3 regions of the Crenobacter sp. CS_VA4 genome follow, and region 2 is predicted to be linked to each of the others. Evidence: predicted binding sites of a transcription regulator. Region 2 holds the regulator's gene; each other region holds the start of a gene.
The links. The regulator sigma-54, encoded in region 2, starts transcription at its own class of promoters, with help from an activator protein. The targets are predictions, from matches to a motif close to CTGGCACGCTTCATGCTT.
Positions count from the first base shown of each region.

Region 1: ACZ2IA_RS04380 (FapA family amyloid fibril periplasmic chaperone) is a predicted target of sigma-54. The motif match lies at 1,714-1,731, and genes of this name have one in related genera.
Region 3: glnA (glutamate--ammonia ligase) is a predicted target of sigma-54. The motif match lies at 3,098-3,115, and genes of this name have one in related genera.

Region 1 covers NZ_JBVMAE010000003.1:186,187-191,320, reverse strand. Annotated here, with positions in the region: gene ACZ2IA_RS04390 (FapB/FapC family functional amyloid domain-containing protein) at 1-451, opposite strand, end outside; gene ACZ2IA_RS04385 (FapB/FapC family functional amyloid domain-containing protein) at 505-1,134, opposite strand; gene ACZ2IA_RS04380 (FapA family amyloid fibril periplasmic chaperone) at 1,194-1,676, opposite strand; gene ACZ2IA_RS04375 (hypothetical protein) at 2,317-2,940, shown strand; gene fnr (fumarate/nitrate reduction transcriptional regulator Fnr) at 3,693-4,436, opposite strand; gene hemN (oxygen-independent coproporphyrinogen III oxidase) at 4,543-5,134, shown strand, end outside.
Region 2 covers NZ_JBVMAE010000028.1:4,253-9,386, forward strand. Annotated here, with positions in the region: gene lptC (LPS export ABC transporter periplasmic protein LptC) at 1-96, shown strand, start outside; gene lptA (lipopolysaccharide transport periplasmic protein LptA) at 83-622, shown strand; gene lptB (LPS export ABC transporter ATP-binding protein) at 619-1,347, shown strand; gene ACZ2IA_RS18845 (RNA polymerase factor sigma-54) at 1,368-2,810, shown strand; gene hpf (ribosome hibernation-promoting factor, HPF/YfiA family) at 2,911-3,240, shown strand; gene ptsN (PTS IIA-like nitrogen regulatory protein PtsN) at 3,363-3,809, shown strand; gene hprK (HPr(Ser) kinase/phosphatase) at 3,817-4,773, shown strand; gene rapZ (RNase adapter RapZ) at 4,754-5,134, shown strand, end outside.
Region 3 covers NZ_JBVMAE010000008.1:75,315-80,448, reverse strand. Annotated here, with positions in the region: gene mgtE (magnesium transporter) at 1-474, opposite strand, end outside; gene mtgA (monofunctional biosynthetic peptidoglycan transglycosylase) at 768-1,451, opposite strand; gene aroE (shikimate dehydrogenase) at 1,455-2,276, opposite strand; gene ACZ2IA_RS09655 (rhodanese-like domain-containing protein) at 2,380-2,832, opposite strand; gene glnA (glutamate--ammonia ligase) at 3,178-4,596, shown strand; gene ACZ2IA_RS09645 (winged helix-turn-helix domain-containing protein) at 4,738-5,134, opposite strand, start outside.

The DNA.
Region 1 (5,134 bases), on a different contig from region 2:
AATCGGCGGCGGCGACCCTAGCAGAATCATCATCTTCCATGGAGTTGTTGTTGGACGCGATGGCCACCTCGTTGGCCTGCTGGTTGGCAACGCCGCCGGCGACGTTCAGAGCGGCAACGCCCGAGTTGTCATTCACGCTGTCTTCGACGGAGGCGGTAGCCGGGTCGTTGCCGCCACCACCCCCTTCGAAATTGAGCAGTTTCTGCGTATCGCGGGCGGACGCGACCGCGCCCTCGTCGGTCGTGAGTTCCTTCTCGATGTTCAATTCGACGTCGACCGTCAGCTCATTATTGATCTCGGTTTCACTGGTGTCCTCGAAGTTGTAGGACGGGTCGTTGTTGACGGTAATGTTGTTGTTGACGTTAAGGTTGGTACTTGTCTCAGCATGAGCAGCACCGTAGATGCCGAGCAAGGCGCTGAAGAGCAGAGTGTATTGAAGCGAGCATTTCATGTTATTTCTCCAGTTTGCTTTAGAAGACCACACACCAGGCGCGGGTGCGTGGGTTAATGGCCCAGAGGCTGGGCAACTACATTCACCGTCACCGCGTTGACGGCTTGATTCATTACCCCGGCAACTTGATTTATTTGAACAATGCCCGAGGTGTCCTGAAAGGCTGTATCGGCGATAAAGGTTTTATTGTTGCGTGCTAGTTTATTCTGTGCGGTTTTGCTTTCACCGGTGGCATTAGCTTTTAGCAGGGCGGCGTTATCCAAGGTATAGATCGTGTTTTGGGTATTGCCAGTGCTTTTTCCGGTGGTGAAATTAATCGTGGCCTGATTGTTGGTTTGGTTAAATGCGCCGGCACTCTGGTTGATGCCGAGGATGCCGTGGCTATGGGAAAAGGAGCTGCCGCCAATAATGGCGCTATGCGGGTATTTTTTTATCGCGTCGACGACGGCCAAGGCCTCTTTGTCCAAGAAGATCGATTGGCTGGCCTCCGATAACGCTAGGCCTGCTTCGCCGCCTATTGCCAGGCTGCGCAGGTTGAGTTGCTGATTGCCGACGCCCGCTGCCTGGTTTAGCGAGGTAATCCCGGTATTGCTTTCGCCGCTATTAATAATGTTGGCCGTGTCGTCGGCAAAGCAGCAGGTCGCGGCCATCAAGACTGGTAAAATAATAAGCGTGCGTGTCATGATATTCTCCGGTCGGCGGCGCGCAATGATGCTGCCATCCCGCTGACTTGGTTGCGTTATTACCTGCCGAATGCCTGAGTGAGGGTATTCGATATGGTTGAGGTAGCCGCCGTAATGGAATGACTTATGCTGCCGCCGCCAGAACCGCCCAAACTGGAGCCGAGCGGGCTTTGGGGCAGCGAGCCGGCATTGGAGCCTGTGGCGCTGGTAATCAGCGAGGCGATGCCCGAGTCGGCCATACCGGCAGACCTGGGCGGGTGGCCCGTGCTGGTGCTGGCCAGCAGGGCCTCGTCGAGCGCCCGGGTCTGGGCTGCGAACTTATCGGTGGCCGATAAGACGGTTGCTGCCGGCGAGGTCTCCACCGTCGATGGGTGAGTGCTACGGGGCAAGTCCGGGCGATAGGCGATGCGGTCGGCAACTGGTCTGGTGATGACGATCGGCGCCGAATAGTTATCGCCGCTGCCCGGCGCGGCCAGCACGGACTGGCAGAGCGGCACAAACAGCATGGACAAGGCGACGAGCCCGGTTCTGCGCTGGTTCATCTCACACTCCCAAGAAGCATTTTTCCTGCTGCTTCTTATGCATGTGCCGTGCCAGCCATTCGGAAGCCTTATCCGGTAAGGACGGGTGAATAGCGAGAATTTGGGGTGGGGTGGTTTTGTGCCGTTTTTGAAACAACTTTCGGGGCAATTGGGGGGGGCAATGCTCCGGCAAGGCTTCAGACGCGTTGGCTTAGAGTGCGGCGTGTTGATTTGGCGCGGGTTTGAGGGGGCGTACAGGTGGGCGTTTGTGTTTCAAGGATGAGAATCAGATACTTGAGCGCAACGCAGAAGATGCCCTCGGCGCTGGCTGCAATGGCATGACCGCGGCTTGAACGCGCCTCTCGATAAGAGCTGTGGCTTGGGCTATAGCGAACGAAAGAAGTTCCTTTATCCGATGCCCCCCGTTCTTAGAGCCTGTTCAGAATCTGTCGCGAGCGGGCCTCAGCGGGGTGAAGAGCAGCGCAGAAACCGGAATGGACGTGGTGTCCATGAGGATTTCCGATCGCTGAGCGAATCACTAGATTCGCACGCCGAGCGCATGAGCCCCGATCAGGGCCGCGCAGCAAGATTATGAACAGGCTCTTCCGAGGAGCAAGCCCATGTCCCGTTTGATCCGCACCCTCGGTCTCGACGCGCGAACGTGAGTGGCCGGCCGTTGACCGCCGCCGAGCGCGCGCTGGCAGGGCGGTTGTTTGGCGCCTCGTTCGACCCCGGCAGGGTAGGGGTGCACGACCGCGGCTGGCTGCACCTGGCACGGGTGCCGATGGCGCCGTTCGGCAAACTGTACTTCCCGCGCGGCTGGTACTGCCGCGACTTTTGCGCGGTGCCGCTGGCCGATTCGGCCAACGCTTCCGGGCTGCGCCTGTTCAATACCTTCGTCCACGAGTTGGTGCACGCCTGGCAATACCAGAACGGCTGCCCGGTGTGCTGGCGCGGCGCGCTGATCGTCGTGACCCGGGCGTTGCGGCTGCGCCGCGAGCCGTACCGTTACCGGCTCGACGCGACGGCGACGCTGGCCGATTACGGCCTGGAGCAACAGGCGTCGCTGATCGCCGACTACGCGACGCTCGTCGAGCGGCCGGACGACGCACGGCTGTGGCAGGTGCTGGTGCGCGACAACGCCAGCCTGCTCGAGGCCGGCGCGGCGCATGCCGGGCGGGGCGAATGGCTGGAGCGCTACGAACGGGTGCTGGCGCCGCTCAGGGGCGAGCCACTGGCGTTCCGCGGCCGGCCGGAGTGGCTCGGCCGTTTGCGCAGCCGCTGATGGAGCAGGAATGAAAAAGGTTCTTCACGGAATTTAGGGAATTCGGGGAGGGATGCCGTAGGGCACGTTTCTGTGAATGGAGGCTTTGTCGGTCTCGCCCGACCGGCGAGGTACTTTCTTTTGCCTCACCAAAAGAAAGTACCCAAAGAAAAGGTGACCCTGCGACACCGGCCCGCTACGCGGGCTGCCCTGCGGGCGCCACGGCCAACGGGCGGCTGCGCAACTCGCGCCGACTATGTCGGCACTCGGACAGTGCTCGCCGACTACCCCCGTTGGCCGTGCCGTCCTCGGCGGCGTCGAAGGGGAATGGGTGACCGTAGGCGATATTCACGACATTGTTTGGTTTGAAAATCTGCGGGTAATTTAGCTCATAAACTGGCCGCCGGTTTTTTTTTAACCATTCAAATCCACATCCGCTGCAATCATCCTGCCCATCCCCTTTGCGCTGCCGAGCGATCGTCAAGCGGCCAGGTTTTAAGCCGCCGCTTGTTCGAGCGGGCGGACGTTAGCCGCCCGCGAGTTCGGCGGCGCCTGGCCGCTTGGCAGGCGCGAGGGAAGCCGAAGGCCAGTGCATTGGGGTCGCATTTTCTTTGGGTACTTTCTTTTGGCGAGACAAAAGAAAGTACCTCGCCAGTCGGGCGAGACCGACAAAGCCACAGTCCAAACTCGTATCCCCTAAACTCTGTGAAGAACCATAAAAAAGGCCGGTCGTGATGACCGGCTCTGTGCCGTTGAGCAGGTGGGGCTACAGCTCAGGCGCTGTGCGCCTGCGCGCAGCCGGATATTAATGCCTTCAGCGACTCCGGCTGATCGAGCTTGATGTGCTTGTGATCGACGCTGATCCACCCCTGTTGGGCGAATTTCGACAGGGTGCGGCTGACCGTTTCCAGCTTGAGTCCCAGGAAGCTGCCGATCTCCTCGCGGCTCATCCGCAGGATGAAGTCGTTGGCGGCGAAGCCGCGCGAGGCGAGCCGGCCCGACAGGTTGAGCAGGAAGGCGGCCAGGCGCTCCTCGGCCTTCATATTGCCGAGCAGCAGCATCACGTTCTGGTCGCGCACGATCTCGCGGCTCATCAGCCGGTAGAAGTGGTGCTGCAGGCTGGGGATCTCGCGGCCGAGGCTTTCCATCCGGTTGAACGGCAGCTCGCACACCTCGCTGTCTTCCAGTGCGATCGCGTCGCAGCCGTGCACGTTGGCCGAAATGCCGTCGAGCCCCATCAGCTCACCCGACATTTGGAAACCGGTGACCTGCTCGCGGCCGTCCTGGCTGGCGACGCTGGTCTTGAAGAAGCCGGTGCGCACCGCGAACAGCGAACGAAAGCCTTCGCCGCTGCGGAACAGGTAGTCACCGCGTTTCAGGCGCCGGCTTTGCCGGATCACCGCGTCCAGTTGCGCCAGCTCCTCGTGGTTCAGGCCGACCGGCAGGCACAGCTCCCGCAGGCTGCAGCTGGAGCAGGAGACCTTGAGCGAGTGGTGGTGCAGAGGTTGATCGTTCATGCCAGAAACCCGTGAATCTTTGATGGCTTGATGCGCATCAAAGCGAAAAAGCCGGTGTTGAGCAAAGGTTGCAGTCTACCGTAGGTCTTCTCAACCGGAGCAGCACATGACCACCACCCACCCGTATTCGCCCGAGCGACTGGAGTTCGACCGCGAGTTGATCGAAAAACTCGATGGTGCCGGGCCGCGCTATACCTCGTACCCGACGGCGGATCGCTTCGTGACCGATTTCAATGACGCCGATTATCGGCACTGGCTGAAACAACGCCGGATCGGCGCCAATCACAAAAAAATATCATTATATGCTCATCTACCATTCTGTAACACTGTCTGCTACTACTGCGGCTGCAACAAGATCATCACCAAGGACACTGCGCGCGCCGATACCTACCTCGATTACCTCGAGAAGGAACTGGCGCTGATCGGCGAGGCGCTCGGCCGTCGCGAGCGGCTGGCGCAGCTGCATTTTGGTGGGGGTACTCCTACTTTTCTGTCCGACGCGCAGCTCGCCCGGCTGATGGGGCTGTTGCACCGGCAGTTCGACTTCCTGCCCGAGGGCGAGTATTCGATCGAGATCGACCCGCGCAAGGTCAGTCGCGCCACGGTGTTCCACCTGGCGAGCCTCGGCTTCAACCGGATCAGCGTCGGCATCCAGGATTTCGAGCCGGCAGTGCAGCGCGCCGTCAACCGGGTACAGG
Region 2 (5,134 bases):
CAGTCGGTGGTGAATTCGGTCGGTTTCAGTTATGACCAGAAGGCGGGCCTCGTCACGCTCCATTCCCAAGCAAAGGCAACTTATGTCAAACCGTAAGCGACTTCTCACGCTGGGCCTCACGCTTGCGTTCGCGGCCTCGTTCGCGCACGCCGAAAAGGCCGACCGCGACAAGCCGATCCAGATCACCGCCGACAACGGCACGCTCGACCAGCTCAAGGGCATCACGGTCTGGAAGGGCAATGTGGTGGTGATTCAGGGCACGCTGAAGGTGAACGCCAACGAGGTCACCGTCACCCGCGACGACAAGGGCAACCAGACGCTGGTGGCGTTCGGCAAGCCGGTCACCTTCCGCCAGAAGGTCGAAGGCAAGAACGAGTGGATCGAGGGCCAGGGCAGCCGCCTCGACTACACCACCATCACCAACCTGGCGGTGCTCACCGGCAACGCCCGCGTCAAGCGCAATGAGGATCTGGTGGTCGGCAACGTGATTACCTACAACACCGACAGCGAACAGTACGAGGTGAAAGGCGGCAGCGCCAGCGGTCCGAACAGCGGCCGCGTTACCGTCATCCTGCAGCCGCAGACCACCGGCGGCGGCAAGACCGGCAGCAGCAAACCATGACCAATAGCGTTCTCACCGTTGCCCACCTGAAAAAGCGCTTCAAGAAGCGCAGCGTCGTGCGCGACGTGTCGCTCGACATCCAGAGCGGCGAAGTGGTCGGCCTGCTCGGCCCGAACGGCGCCGGCAAGACCACCAGCTTCTACATGATCGTCGGCCTGATCGCCGCCGATGACGGCGTGATCCACCTCGATGGCCGGAACATCACCAGCCTGCCGATCCACCAGCGCGCTCGAATGGGCCTGGGCTACCTGCCGCAGGAAGCGTCGATCTTCCGCAAGATGACGGTCGAGGACAACATCCGCGCGGTGCTCGAGATCAGCGGCCTGAAGGGCGAGCAGCTGGAAAACGAGCTCAACCTGCTGCTCGACGACCTGAACGTCGCCCACCTGCGCGAAAGCAACGCGCTGGCGCTGTCCGGCGGTGAACGGCGCCGGGTCGAGATCGCCCGGGTGCTGGCCACCCGACCGCGCTTCATCCTGCTCGACGAACCGTTCGCCGGCGTCGACCCGATCGCGGTGATCGACATCCAGAAGATCATTTCCTTCCTGCGCGAGCGCGGCATCGGCGTACTGATCACCGACCACAACGTGCGCGAAACGCTGCGCATCTGCGATCGCGCCTACATCATCAGCGAAGGCGCGGTGCTGGCCTCGGGACTGCCCGAAGAGCTGGTCACCAACGAAAGAGTGCGCGAAGTGTACCTGGGCGAACACTTCCACCTCTAAGAGAGGAAACGGCGGTTGGCATGAAGCAAGCCTTGCAACTGAAGGTCGCGCAGCAACTGACGCTGACCCCGCAACTGCAGCAGTCGATCAAACTGCTGCAGTTGTCCACCCTCGACCTGCAGGCCGAGGTCGAGCGCTTCCTGCTCGACAACCCGCTGCTGGAGCGGCCGGACGACCACGGCGGCGACATGCAGGCCACCGGCGACAGCCCGGCGGACAATGCCGCCGATACGACGCAAGACAACCAGACTTTCGACGAGAGCAGTAACAGCAACGAGGAGCGCGACACGCTCGGCGCCGAGCTGACCGACTGGGGCGGCGGCAAGGGCGGTTCGCGCGACGGCGACGATGACAACCCCGACCCCTTGTTCAACGTGGCCTGCCCAGTCACCTTGCGCCAGCACCTGCTCGCCCAGCTCGGCGAACTGTCGCTGCCGGAGCGCGACCGCGCCATCGTCACGCTGCTGATCGAAGAGCTGGACGAGGACGGCTACCTCAGCGTCGGCCTCGACGAGCTGGCGGCCAATCTGCCGGCCGAGCTGGAGGTGGACGAGGACGAACTGGCGGTCGGCCTCGCGCTGTTGCGCCAGTTTGACCCGGCCGGCGTCGGCGCCGGCAACCTGTCGGAGTCGCTGACGCTGCAGCTGGCCCGCCTCGACCCAGCCATGCCCGGCCACGCGCTGGCCCAGGCGATCGTGCGCAACCACCTGGTGCTGCTCGGCAACCGCGACTTCGGCAAACTGAAGAAACTGTTGGCCACCGACGACGACACGCTGCGCGCCGCGCAGGCGCTGATCGGCCGACTGAACCCGCACCCGGCCGCCGGTTTCGGCGAGGGCGAGACCCATTACGTGATCCCGGACGTGATCGTCAGGAAGCGCAAGGGCCGCTGGTTCGCCGAACTGAACCAGCATGCCGTACCGCGCCTCAACATTAACCCAATGTACGCTCGCACCGTCACCGAGAGCCGCCAGAACGCCGGCGAGTTGTCCGGCCGCCTGCAAGAGGCAAAGTGGCTGATCAAGAACATCCAACAGCGATTTGACACTATTCTCAAAGTGTCGGAAGCTATTGTCGAACAGCAGCATGCGTTCTTTGAACAGGGCGAAGTGGCGATGCGACCGCTGATTTTGCGGGACATCGCCGACCAGTTGGGACTGCACGAATCCACCGTGTCCCGGGTCACTACGCAGAAGTATCTGCTGAGTCCGCGCGGCTTATTCGAACTCAAATACTTCTTCGGCAGTGCCCTCGACACCGACGGTGGCGGCGAGTGCTCGGCCACCGCGATCAAGGCGCGCATCCGCCAGATGATCGACAGCGAAGACGCCGAACGCCCCCTCTCCGACAGCACCATCGCCGACCAACTGGCCAAGCTGGGCATACAGGTTGCCCGCCGCACCGTGGCCAAATACCGCGAGGCGATGCAGATCCCGCCCGTCAACCAACGCAAAAAACTATAGGTAGCCCCTTTAAAACCAGCGCTGCTGTACCCATCCAATAAGGGACCACTCACTTGCCAGGCACGATAAGCCAGGCGGTTTTCACCAAAAGGAGTAGGGTATGAACTTCAAACTGACCGGTCTCCACCTCGAAGTTACCCAGCCGCTACGCGACTATGTCGAAAGCAAACTGGATCGAGTCACCCGCCACGTAGACAACGTGATCGATGTAGCGGTAACCCTCTCTGTCGACAAACTGATACAGAAAGCCGAAGTCAACGTACATCTGTCCGGCAAGGACATCCATGTCGAAGCCACCGATTCGGACATGTACGCCGCGATCGATGCGCTGGTCGACAAACTCGACCGCCAAGTGCTGCGCCACAAGGAAAAGCAGGACCAACGCCGGGCACCTATCCCGCAGCCACAGGTCGAAGAAGGCACGCTGTGATCGTCGCCTGACGCAAACGGGAACCAGCGGTTCCCGTTTTTGTTTTTCCGGCTGCCCCTTTCGAGCCGCCTTGCCTCGGCGTAGAATTGGCCGGTTTTTTGTGATTCGCAGCGTAACAAGCCATGAGCCTAGTCGGCAAAATCCTCACCCAGGACCACATCCTCCTCGACCTCGATGTGGCGAGCAAGAAGCGGGTGTTCGAACAAGTAGGCCTGCTGGTCGAGAACGCCTACGGCATCGCCCGCAGCGAGGTGTTCGACTGCCTGTTCGCCCGCGAGAAGCTCGGCTCGACCGGGCTGGGCCAGGGCGTCGCCATCCCGCACGGCCGCGCCCGCGGCCTGAAGGAGGCGGCCGGTTTCTTCATCCGGTTGAAGGCACCGATCCAGTTCGACGCGCCGGACGGCAAGCCGGTACAGAGCCTGTTCGTGCTCTTGGTGCCGGAGGCCGCGACCGACCTGCACCTGCAGGTGCTCTCGGAACTGGCGCAGCGCTTCTCCAGCCGCACCCTGCGCGAAACCCTGTTGACCGAAAACGATCTGCCTACCATCCACCGTCTTCTCAGCGAATGACCCCTCCATGCCCAGCATAACGGTACGCAAGCTTTACCAGGAAAACCAGCAAAAGCTCGACCTCAACTGGGTAGCGGGCACCGGCGGTGCCGACAACCAGATCGCCAACGTCGACCAGCGCCCGACCCTGGCGCTAGTCGGCCACCTCAACTTCATTCACCCGAACCGCGTCCAGGTACTCGGCCTGGCCGAAGTGGACTACCTGAACCGGCTCGAACAGTCGGCGGCCAAGACCGCGCTCGACCAGCTGTTCCACAAGACAATGGCGGTGGTCATCGTCGCCAACAACCAGACCGTCCCCAAGCTCTTGCGTGACTACTGTCACACGCACAACGTGCCGCTGATGACCTCGCGGCTCGAGAGCCCGTACCTGATGGACGTGCTGCGCATCTATCTGGCGCGCGCGCTGGCGGTGTCGACGGTGCTGCACGGCGTGTTCCTCGACGTGCTCGAGATCGGCGTGCTGATCATGGGCGACTCGGCGATGGGCAAGAGCGAACTGGCACTCGAACTGATCTCGCGCGGCCACGGCATGGTCGCCGACGACGCGGTCGAGTTCTACCGCATCGGCCCGGAGATGCTCGAGGGCCGCTGCCCGCCGCTGTTGCGCGACTTCCTCGAGGTGCGCGGCCTCGGCATCCTGAACATCCGCACCATCTTCGGCGAGACCGCGGTGCGGCCGAAGAAGGTGCTGAAGCTGATCATCCACCTGGTCAAGGCCAACGACCAGGCGATGCAGGCGCTCGACCGGCTCAACATCCAGTCGGAGACGCAGGACATCCTCGGCGTGAAGGTGCGCAAGGTGATCCTGCCGGTGGCGGCCGGCCGCAACTTGGCCGTGCTGGTCGAGGCGGCGGTGCGCAACTACATCCTGCAGCTCAGGGGCATCGACAGCACCCGCGAATTCATCGAGCGCCACACCAACTTCCTCAGGGACCAGGAAAATGCGCCTGATTCTGATTAGCGGGCTGTCCGGTTCGGGCAAGTCGGTGGCGCTGAAGATGCTGGAAGACTCCGGTTTCTACTGTGTCGACAACCTGCCGGCGACGATGCTCGGCGACGTGATGGACCTGTACCGCGACTTCGGCTACGACCGCATCGCGATCAGCGTCGACACCCGTTCCAGCCCGAGCCTCGGCGCGCTGCCGCAGAAGATGGAAGAACTGCGCCAGCTCGGCGTCGACGTCCGGCTGCTGTTCCTCGAATCGAAGACCGAGACGCTGGTCAAGCGCTTCTCCGAAACCCGGCGCCGCCACCCGCTGTCGGCGCCGGGCCGCACCGTCGAAGAATCGATCTGCCTGGAGCGCGACCTGCTCGAGGGCATC
Region 3 (5,134 bases), on a different contig from region 2:
GCGCTCTTCCTCGTCGAGCGTGCCCATCACCTCGTAGACCACCTGGCGCGGCAGGTCGGGCGCGAGGTCGGCCAGTTCGTCGGCGTCGAGGTCCTCGACCGCGGCGACCAGCTCGTCGCTGTCCATCGCCTCGATCAGCGACTCGCGCACCGCATCGGACACTTCGAGCAGGATCTCGCCGTCGTCCTCGCTCTTGACCATCTCCCAGACCAGCAGGCGGTCGTCGAGCGGCAGCGATTCGAGGATGTAGGCGATGTCGGCCGGGTGCAGCTGGGCGAGCTTCTGCTGCAGCTCGGTCAGGTTCTGCTTGTGGAGCAGGTTTTCGACCAGCTGCTGCTTGTCGGCCGGCTCATGGCGGGACTCTTCCTGCCTATGGACGAGCTCTTCGACCAGGCGCTGGCGCTCGAGCAAGCGCTGGACCTGGTTCAGGTTGTCTTGCAGACGATCGGTGGGTTTTCTTTCGAGAACCGTCATGCACGCCTCCTTACCGCCGTTGCGGCGGATGCGGCTTGTGGCGCATCGACGGACCAACGGCAGGAATCAGATAGGGGTAGTTAAACGACTACGTATTAAAGGGTAACCGGGCAAGTCCATGGTCAAACCGCGCGCTTGGCGCGGTCGAAATGGAAAACACGTGATTTTAACACAGCGGCGCCGGGGCTTGCCAGACGGGGCTTTGGGCGGGATAGCGGGTAGGAAAAAAGGTTGGCCGAAACGGTTTCGGCCAACCTTCGATGAACAGCAGATCGGGTCGTGGTGACGACGGCTCAGGGCACGTCGGCGAAGCGCATCCGCGCGGCGATGATGCGGGTCTTCTTCGCCAGGCCGCGGGCGTTGCGGTGCTCGTCGTAATAACGCGGGTTGGGCACCATCGCGGCGAGCTTGGCGGCCTGGCCGGCCGATAGGCTGGCCGCACCGGTACGGTAGTAATGGCGGCTGGCCGCCTCGGCGCCGAACACGCCGTTGCCCCATTCGATCACGTTCAGATAGATCTCGAAGATGCGGCGCTTGTCCATCACCGCTTCGAGCATCACCGTGATCGCCGCCTCCTCGAGCTTGCGCCACGGCGTCTTCTTGCTAGACAGGAACAGGTTCTTCGCCAGCTGCTGGCTGATCGTCGAACCGCCGGCGACGATGCGGCCCTGCTTCACGTTCTTCTGGAACGCCGCCTCGATGCCGTCCCAGTCGAAGCCCTCGTGATCGACGAACTTGGCGTCCTCGGCGGCGACGATCGCGCGCTTGAGGTTGGCCGAAATGCGCTCGTACGGCACCCACTGGTAGCGCAGCTCGGCGCCGGGGTCGTCCTGCTGCAGCACCGCCAGGCGCTCGGTCATGAACGCGCTGGCCGACGGGTTGTTATAGCGCCAGTAGACGATGTGGCCGAAGATCCACAGGTTGTACAGCAAAAGGGCGGCAAGTAATGCCGCCCCGATCTTGAGGATAAGCCGCATCGGTCAGGCGAGTAGGTCTCGCAGTTCGTTGGTGACCTTGCGGGTTTCCGGCTGGACGCCGCGCCAGATGTGGAACGATTCGGCCGCCTGCTCGACCAGCATACCCAGCCCGTCGGCCAGCATGCCGGCGTTTTCGCTCTGCGCGCGGCGCAGGAACGGGGTCAGGCCCTTGCTGTACACCATGTCGTAGGCGAGCGTGCGCGCGGTGAACACGCCGGCCGGCAGCGGCGGCAGCTCGTTGGACAGGCTGGTCGAGGTGGCGTTGATGACGATGTCGAACTGGCGACCGGCCAGCGCCTCGTAACCGACCGCCTCGACCTTGCCCCAGCCGGCGAACTGGTGCGCCAGCGCCTCGGCCTTGATCAGCGTGCGGTTGGCGATGGTCAGCGACGCCGGCTTCTCGGCCAGGATCGGTGCCAGTACACCGCGCACCGCGCCGCCGGCGCCGAGGATCAGCACGCGCTGGCCGGCGATCGGGAAGTCGAGGTTGTTGACGATGTCGCGCACCAGGCCGACGCCGTCGGTGTTGTCGCCGTAGATCTTGCCGCCCTTGAAGGTCAGCGTGTTGACCGCCTCGGCGGCGCGCGCGCGCTCGGTCAGCTCGGTGGCCATGCGGTAGGCGTTGCCCTTGAACGGCAGGGTGATGTTGAGGCCACGGGCACCGTCCTTGATGAACTGGCCGACCACCTCGTCGAACTTGTCGAGCTCGGCGAACAGTCGGTCGTACTGGATGTCCTGGCCGGTCTGACGGGCGAATTCGGTGTGGATGAACGGGGACTGGCTGTGGGAAACCGGGTTCCCGATAACGGCATAACGGTCAGTCATGATCTGTCTTCTTGAAAGAGGGAAATAGCGTCGGCCGCGCGCGGCGTATCAATCGACCACTTTGCCGCGATTGGGGCCAAACATCAAGGCGTGGCGCGCCGGCTCAGCCCTGCTGCCACGGCAGGCCGTGCGCCTTCCAGCCGCTGACGGTGCCACGGTGGCCCTGCTCGTCCTTGTCGCCCTCGAAACCTTCGAGCACGTTGTAGGCCTGCGTATAGCCGGCCGAACGCGCCAGTCGCGCCGCCTCGTCCGAGCGGGCGCCGCTGCGGCACATGAACAGCACGGTCGCCTCGAGCGGCACCGCGGCGCCCAGCTGCGCGACGAAGTTCGGGTTCGGCTGCATGCCCGGAAAGGTGCGCAACTCGATGCGCAGTGCGTCTGGCACCACGCCGACGAACTGCCACTCGGCGGCGCTGCGCACGTCGACCAGCACCGCGTCGGGCCGCTGTTCGCGCAGGCTCTGCGCCTCGGTCGGCGTCAGCGCGCCGCTGTACGGCAGGCCGAGCTGCCGGCCGCGCTCGGCGGCCTGCGCCAGGATGGAAGCGAGATCACTCATTTCTTGAAGGTCCTTTGTGTGGGTTGGCCGGCCCGTATTGGTGGAATTGTCGCCGGGCGGCCCTGGCACGAAGCCGGCGGTTTGACCGGCCCCTGACACATTCCCCATTATTCAGCAAAGCGCTGCACCGCGGCAATGCACGCTCGTCGCGCAAAATGCACTATAACGGTGCATTGATTTGTTGATGCACCACACTGGGGCGGTGCCGAACGGCATGACGCGGCATTTTTCCTGTGCCAGAATGGTTCGTCCCTCGGTTTTGGGGCTGGCACGGTTCCTGCTTGACCCCGATTGTAGAAATTTAGCTTTCCGACTTTCATCGCGCCTAGCGCAGGAGAAAACATCATGGCGGTTGCGAATGTTTTGAAGATGATTCAGGACAACGATGTCAAATTCGTTGATCTGCGTTTCACCGACACCAAGGGCAAAGAACAGCACGTATCGATCCCGGCCCGCATCCTGGTCGAAGACGGTGAAGAATGGTTCGAACGCGGCCACGCCTTCGACGGTTCGTCGATCGCCGGCTGGAAAGGCATCCAGGCGTCCGACATGCTGCTGATGGCCGACCCGGCCACCGCCCGCATCGACCCGTTCTTCGACGAACCGACGCTGTTCATGTCCTGCGACGTGGTCGACCCGGCCGACGGCAAGGGCTACGACCGCGACCCGCGTTCGATCGCCAAGCGCGCCGAAGCGTACCTGAAGGCCACCGGCATCGGCGACACCGCCTACTTCGGCCCGGAACCGGAATTCTTCATCTTCGACAGCGTGACCTGGAACACCGACATGTCGGGCACCTTCGTCAAGATCAACGCCGAGGAAGCGGCCTGGTCGTCCGGCAAGGACTATGAAGGCGGCAATATGGGCCACCGTCCGGGCGTGAAGGGCGGCTACTTCCCGGTCCCGCCGGTCGACTCGTCGCAAGACCTGCGTTCGGCGATGGTGCTGATCCTGGAAGAGCTGGGCGTGCCGGTCGAAGTGCACCACCACGAAGTGGCCACCGCCGGCCAGAACGAAATCGGCACCAAGTTCAGCACGCTGACCCAGCGCGCCGACTGGACCCAGGTCCTGAAGTACGTGGTGCACAACGTGGCGCACAGCTACGGCAAGACCGCCACCTTCATGCCGAAGCCGATCGTCGGCGACAACGGCTCGGGCATGCACGTGCACCAGTCGATCTGGAAAGACGGCCAGAACCTGTTCGCCGGTGACGGCTACGGCGGCCTGTCGGAAACCGCGCTGTACTACATCGGCGGCATCATCAAGCACGCCAAGGCGCTGAACGCGATCACCAACCCGGGCACCAACTCGTACAAGCGTTTGGTTCCGCACTACGAAGCGCCGACGAAACTGGCGTACTCGGCGAAGAACCGCTCGGCCTCGATCCGCATCCCGCACGTGGCGAGCCCGAAAGGCCGCCGCATCGAGGCGCGCTTCCCGGACCCGCTGGCCAACCCGTACCTGTGTTTCTCGGCGCTGATGATGGCCGGCCTCGACGGTATCCAGAACAAGATCCACCCGGGCGACGCGGCCGACAAGAACCTGTACGACCTGCCGCCGGAAGAAGACAAGCTGATCCCGACCGTGTGCGCCAGCCTGGAAGAAGCCCTGGCCGCGCTGGAAGCCGACCACGAGTTCCTGACCCGCGGCGGCGTGTTCAGCAAGGACTGGATCCAGTCGTACATCGATCTGAAGATGGAAGAAGTCAACCTGATCCGCATGACCACCCATCCAGTTGAATTCCAGATGTACTACAGCCTGTAAGATTTTCAGGTTCGACCCTGTGACACGGCAGCTTCGGCTGCCGTTTTTTATTGGTCGACGTTGGCCGAACCGGTTCGGCCAACCCTGAGTCCATTAAAAACCCCCGTCCTACCCGGACGGGGGTTTTCGTTCGGCCTGCCCTCAGGCCGGTTCGATGACCGCCTCCGGACTCAGCGCCGCGGCCCAGCCGGCCGGCGCGTGCTTGATCGCTACCTGCGGCGTGCCGTGCCAGGCGGCACAGCGTGCCAGCGCGGCGCGCAGGTCGGTCGCCAACCGTTGCGTCAACCGCACCCCGTCCTCGATATGCAGTGACTTCACCTCGAACACCCCCTGTGCGCGGTGCGCCTTGGCGTCGAGCCGGCCGACCAGCCGGCCGCGGCTCAATAAGGGCAGCACGAAGTAGCCGTAGCGACGCTTGGGCCCCGGCGTATAGCACTCCAGCCGGTAGTCGAAGCCGAACAGCTCGGCGGCGCGTTTGCGGTCCCACACCACCGGGTCGAATGGCGACAGCAGGCTGGTCACGCTCGACGCGAGCCGC